One region of the Simiduia curdlanivorans genome, then DNA from elsewhere that is predicted to be linked to it. Evidence: predicted binding sites of a transcription regulator. Region 1 holds the regulator's gene; each other region holds the start of a gene.

Evidence for each region. Region 1 encodes sigma-54, which starts transcription at its own class of promoters, with help from an activator protein. Its sites were predicted from a motif close to TGGCACANNNNTTGCNNT; they were not measured.
Region 2: a site for sigma-54 is predicted at 1,544-1,561, ahead of QWY82_RS13740 (flagellar hook-length control protein FliK). Genes of this name have one in related genera too.
Region 3: a site for sigma-54 is predicted at 1,480-1,497, ahead of QWY82_RS17655 (NarK family nitrate/nitrite MFS transporter). Genes of this name have one in related genera too.

What each region holds. Positions count from the first base shown of each region.
Region 1 covers NZ_JAUFQG010000004.1:1,992,253-1,994,521, forward strand. The annotation lists gene ptsN (PTS IIA-like nitrogen regulatory protein PtsN) at 1-13, opposite strand, end outside; gene hpf (ribosome hibernation-promoting factor, HPF/YfiA family) at 18-308, opposite strand; gene QWY82_RS08885 (RNA polymerase factor sigma-54) at 419-1,963, opposite strand; gene lptB (LPS export ABC transporter ATP-binding protein) at 2,101-2,269, opposite strand, start outside.
Region 2 covers NZ_JAUFQG010000004.1:3,096,192-3,098,460, reverse strand. The annotation lists gene QWY82_RS13740 (flagellar hook-length control protein FliK) at 1-1,427, opposite strand, end outside; gene QWY82_RS13735 (Hpt domain-containing protein) at 1,599-1,931, opposite strand; gene QWY82_RS13730 (ATP-binding SpoIIE family protein phosphatase) at 1,977-2,269, opposite strand, start outside.
Region 3 covers NZ_JAUFQG010000006.1:879,201-881,469, forward strand. The annotation lists gene QWY82_RS17655 (NarK family nitrate/nitrite MFS transporter) at 1-1,364, opposite strand, end outside; gene QWY82_RS17660 (MFS transporter) at 1,675-2,269, shown strand, end outside.

The sequences.
Region 1 (2,269 bases):
TTTCAAACTGCATAGGGTTATCGATGGCTTCGGAGTTTTTCTTTGTGTTTAATTAGTTGGCGATCTAGCTTATCAGAGAGCAGGTCTATGGCTGCATAGAGATCCTGAGACTCTGAATCAGCGAAAAATTCAGCGCCACTGACGTGTACTGTCGCTTCCGCCTTTTGCTGTAGTTTATCAACACTTAGTATGGTGTTGATACTGGTTATTCGGTCGTGGTGTCGCTCGAGCTTTTCCAGCTTTGCATGGACGTAATCTTTTATGGCGTCGGTCAGGTCTAGGTGGTGTCCGCTGATATTTATTTGCATTCGGCTGCTCCTTTGTGTCGCTGCTTTTGCTGTCAACTGCCCTTTTTTGGTGCAAACCCCAAAGCTGGGCGCCTAAAACTAGGGTGTAGCGGTGTTGCTTGATCTAGCGTTTAGATCAATCTCTTGCGTTCATTGGATGCTGCAATGCCCAATGACTCTCGGTATTTAGCGATAGTTCTGCGCGCTACCTGAATGCCTTGCTCTTCAAGCAGGGTGGTGATTTTACTGTCGCTTAAGGGTTTTTTCGGATTCTCAGCCGCCACCAGCTTCTTAATAATGGCGCGAATCGCGGTGGATGAGCACTCTCCACCCGCATCCGTGCTGACGTGGCTGGAGAAAAAGTATTTCAGCTCGAAGATGCCCCGCGGGGTGTGCATATACTTTTGTGTGGTAACGCGGGAGATGGTGGACTCGTGCATGCCAACTTCTTCTGCAATGTCGTGCAGTACCATAGGGCGCATGGCCTCGGGGCCGGATTCAAAAAAGCCCATTTGCTTTTCGACGATGCAACTGGCGACCTTGAGCAGGGTTTCGTTGCGGCTTTGCAGGCTCTTGAGGAACCAGCGCGCCTCTTGCAAATGGTCGCGCATGAAGTTGTTATCTGGGCTGGTATCTGCCCGTTTGACGAGCGAGGCGTAACCAGCGTTAATGCGTATTTTAGGCGCTATGTCTGGGTTAAGTTCCACTAACCAGCGATCCTGCTTCTTACTGACAAAGACATCTGGAACAACATATTCAGTATCGGCCTGTGCGATTTGTTCGCCGGGGCGCGGGTTTAGGGTTTGAATTAACCCGATTACCTCTGCCAGCTCAGCTTCTTTAAGTTTACAGCGCCGCATCAGTTGCTTGTAATCGCGATTGCCTAACAGCGCTAAATGATCCTTAACAATAAGCTTAGCAGCATCTAGGAAAGGTGTAGTAGTTGGCAGTGTTCGCAGTTGGATAAGTAGGCACTCGGCCAAGTCTTGGCCGGCGACACCGACCGGGTCAAACTGTTGAATGCGATGGAGAACCGCTAACACTTCGTCCAGTTCAACCGGGTCTTCGAGCATTTCCTGTTCTTGATTGAGGCCCTCGGCTATGTCGCCGATGGGGTTGCCCAGCATGCCGCTCGGTTCGATATCGTCGATGATCGATAGGGCGATGACTCTGTCCCTGTCGCTCATGGGGGTTAAATTGAGCTGCCACAGCAGGTGTTCCTGCAGGCTTTCGCCGGTGCTATCGCCGCGCTCGTAATCGCGGTCTTCGTCGCTGCCTGAACCGCTGCTGGCTGGGCCGGAGGTGTAGATGTCGTCCCAGTTGGTGTCGACCGGCAGGTCGTCGGGTATGTCGTTGTTCCAGTCACTATCCATCTCATTGGACTGGTTGTTATCGGGTGAAGTTTCCGGCGTGTTTAATTCTTGTAGGTTGGTTTCGGTAGATTCTTTGGCACTGTTAAATTCTGGGTCGCTAGGTTCGCTGACATCGCTACTGGCCTCTGTGTCCTGTGCCCCGTCTTCGCCCTCTGATATTTCGAGCATGGGGTTGGATTCTAGCGCCTCCTGAATTTCCGCTTGCAAATCCAAGGTGGACAACTGCAGCAGCCGGATGGCCTGCTGCAACTGCGGCGTCATGGTCAGTTGTTGACCTAGCTTGAGCTGTAGTGATGGCTTCATGGTTTGATGACTAACATCCTTTAAGGTAGTGCCTCGCAACTTCGCCGAGGTATGGTCTTAGTGTAGTCATCCGTCAGGGCTCAGGCAATATTGACAAGCAAGCTCCATGCCTTTATGAGCCGTAGGGTAAATTAAAATTAGAGAGTGAATTGATCACCTAAATAAACCTCGCGGACTCGCTGGTTGGCTAGCACAGTATTGGCGTCGCCTTCTGCGATGATATGCCCCTCGCTGACGATATAGGCTTTCTCGCAGATACTGAGAGTTTCGCGCACATTGTGATCGGTAATAAGCACGCCTATACCG
Region 2 (2,269 bases), 1.1 Mb from region 1:
TAGACAAAGTGGTCGACAAGTTGGCTGGATACCTTGGACGCGATCATTTGCACATCACTGTCTAGCTTGTCGTCATCTTGCGGATTACCGGAGCGAGGCTGACTGTCGCCCTGCTCTTCGCGCTGCTGGAAGGATTGATCTGACACATCGACATCCACAAGGTCGAGACCTTGGCCTTCGAACATTTCCCTTAAGCGCAACGCGTGTTGATCTAACGCGTCGCGCACCTGCGCACTGTGACTAACGAAGGTAATGCTCACTTGGTCGTGCTGCACGCTGACCTTGACTTGGAGCGGCCCCAATTCTGGTGGATCTAACTGAATTTCTGCCGATTGCAGCTTTTGTGACACCATCCAAACAACCCGCTCGCCAGCCGACTGAGCCCAGTGCGGTTGACTAACTGGAACAGTGATGGGTTGCACTCGACCATTAAGGCTGTTGGCACTTGTGGACAAAGTGCTGGAGATGCTCGACATTGCGTCACTCGAGCCTTTCTTAAGCGCGGCCGCTGGATGATCCAGCGATTGGGCGATTTTTATGCTATCTGCATCGGCCTGCATTATTAGGGCAGCCGCGAGTACTTTTTGGCTCGGGCTTTGTAAGAGCTTATCGTTAACTGCCGTCGCCACCTGGCCCTTTACAGGGCTATCCACATCGAGTTCACGCCCTAAATTCAGTGTTGCATCCTCCGCGCTTGTGAGCCCCAGGTTTACGAGGCCCTCGCCGGCTTTAAGTGCCTGGGGCGAAACTGTCATCTGCCCCGCTTGCGGTGCGGATAACAAAGCCATATTTGCGCCGGCCAGTGGCTCAGAAACGCCTAGCACGCCAGTCAAATCTGTCACACCTGCAGCGCCACCAGAGAGATAACTGGACGCAAGAAGAGTGCTCCCCTCTAGCTCGGCGAGTGCCGCCAGCGGATTTTCGCCTAGTTGAACCGCTATGCCAACACCATCGACACCTAAACCAAGGCGGTTGTGGCTTGCTGCAAGCTGAAATTGCGGTATTGAAAGCCCTAAGGGCTCCGCTAAACCATCTGGTCGCGGTAAATCTTGCCGCTCTGCGGGCACGACATATGAGGCCTGTTCATCGGTGTGAGTGTCGTTTTGAGCCATATGCGCTTCGGCTGAGCCTTTATCATGTTCAGCGCTTGCGGAGGATGCCTGCTGTTTGGTTGCAGATTGATCGACTTCAGAGCCCTCGTCCTTCACAGCCTTAGATGCACTTGCAGCTGAGTCGGCTGGTTTAGCTTCCCGAGCGACGCTTTTTTGTTCTGGCTCTCTTTTAGGCTTAGGGGTTGCCCGTGTGTGCTGCACCTGCGCATCCGCCATCGCGGTTTTAAAACCATCCTCTCGTGCTACGGGTTTTGATTTCGCACCTAAAGACATCAACGCACTCAACCCGCTTATTGCCGCTTGGTTTATGCTCATAACTACAACCCCATGGTTAATAACCGGCAACAATTTGCCCCATTAAGGCAAATATTGCTGCTCATCCAAACACTAAGACCTCTTGCAAAGGCCTTAATGGATCTAGTACTGGAGGTATTGCAATTTTGTTGCCAACTAGCGCACCGGTTAATGTAGGCGGCAGAGGTTAGGTTAGAGATAAGATTTCAATAAGGCTTCAACAGCAAAGTATTCATCTTTTATTTGATTGACCAGCGTATCAGCACCTTCTAGGCTCCTTTTAGCGCCCAGTGATTCGGCTCGCATACATAAATCGGCCAAGGCCAAGGCGCCTAAGTTACTCGCACTGCCTTTAAAGCTATGGGCAGTACGTCGCAACGCCTCCGCGTCCTCAGACGATATATTGCTCCGTAAATCCTCTAGGCGTAATTTGGAATCTTCAAAAAAAGTATCTAGTAGGATGGTAAAATCGTCTTCCATCACTTCCTTAAGTGTTTCTATGGCTTCAATGTCTAGCTGTTTCATACCTGTACTCGTTCCATCCTAGTCACTAAATAATGTTCGAAGGTGTTAATGGTCTTCATGCCAGGCAAACTGAACTTCTACTTCATTGCCAACACCTTTATAAGTCACTTTTTGGGAAAGATCACTTATTAAGTGCATACCGCGACCGGAATAACTGAGGTTTTCGGCCTTAGCTTGCATGCTTTTGTAATCAAAACCAGCGCCGGTATCTTTTACGGTGATGGTTAATAAGCCACCATCGGTTTCCAGCTTATGGCTAATACCGAAAGTCACCGAGCCTTCGGTTTGATCTAGACGCTGCGAACGCAAGTTATAATATTCCAAAAAACCATCGGCGG
Region 3 (2,269 bases), on a different contig from region 1:
ATCACTAAAAAGAACGTGCTGTAATCCACAAAACTTAAAATAGTCAAGTAGGTAACCGCACCCACATTGCCATAAGCACCGGCCATGCCGGCGATTTGCCCGGTCATACGCCGCTTAATCAAAGGCACAACCGCAAACACTGCACCTTCACCGGCCTGAACGAAAAAGGAACAACACATAGTGGCAATAACAGCTACCGGAATCCACCATCCCGAGGTAATTTGGCTCAACACAAAATAGCCAAGTGCCAAACCACCAATTAAAATCATCAATGATTTACGACGGCCGAAGCGATCAGAAAACCAACCACCGGTTGGGCGCGCCACCAAATTCATAAATGCAAAACCGGATGCCAAGAGGCCAGCCTTCACGGGTGATAGACCTTCGAAAGTTTCGAGGAAGAACAGCGGCAACATAGAGACAACCGCGAGCTCTGATCCGAACGTCACAAAGTAGGACCAATCGAGAATGGCCACCTGCTTAAAACTATAGCGATCCAATTCAGGTACGCCGGCACGTAAGTGTTCAATATTAACGTGCCAAATTTTATAGGTTTGATAGCCAAACAAAACCACTAATACGGCGTAAATGCTGTAAGTTGCTGTTGCTGTTAACAGCCCTAAGTTGGCGGGTGATAATTTCCAAGCCAAAAGCGCCAAGGCAAAGTACATGGGTAAGTTCATGGCCAGATATAAATAGAAGTCTTTCCAACTGGTTACTTCTAGCCCACCAGCCTTTTTCGGTTTGAAATAGGTTGAACCCTTTGGCGTGTCGCGTGCAACAATGTAATAAAAAACCCCGTAGATGCCAGCGATGATGCCGGTGCTAGCCAGGGCATAACGCCAGCCGTTCTCACCACCAAACATCAATGCCAAGGTTGGCAAGGTCATGGCTGCGGCAGCCGAACCAAAGTTACCCCAGCCACCGTAAATGCCTTCGGCTATGCCCACTGATTTATGGGGGAACCACTCGCCCACCATGCGAATACCGATAACAAAACCGGCCCCCACGAAACCCATAAGAAAACGCATCAACGCCAGTTGCTCATAGGAATTAGCAAAAGCAAATAACAAACACAACACCGTCGATGCCAGAAGCAAACCACTGTAAACTTTTCGTGGGCCGAATTTGTCCACCAGAATGCCGATGACAATGCGAGCAGGAATGGTTAAAGCGACGTTCAATATCATCAGCGCTTTGATTTGCTGACTACTCATATCGAAGGCTTCTTTCATAAACACCAACAAAGGCGCATGGTTAAACCAGACCACGAAGGTAAGAAAGAATGCAAACCACGTGATGTGTAGGGTTTTTATCTTTGGGTCGCCTAAGGCAAACAGATTAATTTTGTGGTCACTCGACATAAAGCCTCCAGATACTCGCCAGTCAAACTTTTTGGCTGACTTCATTGACAGGCTCAGTGTCGCGCGCAGGCTCAAAACCCCACTTGACCTGAATCAACTGAGGCCCATTGATTGTTGAGCAAAAGTTTTGCCTAATACCCACTTTCTACTCACTCTGGAAAACATTTGTCGCCATAAAACCCTGTTAATTACGGGGGCTTTACCCACAAATGAGTAGCACCACTAACAAACCTAACAAAAAGTGGTTAGCCCATAGTTCGCGGCAAATGACTTGGTTAAAGTAACCCTAGAACCAGAGAATGCGATGCCTATGAATATGCAAAACTATCAACCCAAAGCCAAGCTAGCATTAGCCATGGCGACCTTGGCGTTCGCGGCAAACTTTTCTGTCTGGATTTTATATGCGGTTATTGGCTTACAACTGCAAGAAACCATGGCGCTCTCGGCCACCGAACTGGGTTTATTTTTCGCCTCGCCAATGCTCACCGGTGCACTACTCAGGATTCCGGCTGGACTCGCCGCCGATGCAGGTAACGCGCGTCGCCTCTGGCTTTGGCAAATGGCGCTACTGATTCCACCCCTGCTATTACTGCCCTATGCGACAGAGCTCTGGCACTACATGGTTATTGGACTCTGGCTAGGCATTAGCGGCACATCATTTACCTTTGGCGTGCGCTATGTCACCGATTGGTTTGAGCGCAATCAACAAGGCACAGCACTGGGAATTTTCGGCGCTGGCAATGCTGGTGCGGCGATTACCTTAGCACTAGCACCGTTGTTGGTCGACGCATTTGGATGGGCGAGTTTGGGCTGGTTTTACGCCCTTGGCATGATATTTATGCTGATCCTTTTTGCACTTTTTGCGCCTCAGCATCAATCCAACTTAAGACCAGCATCGACTGGCT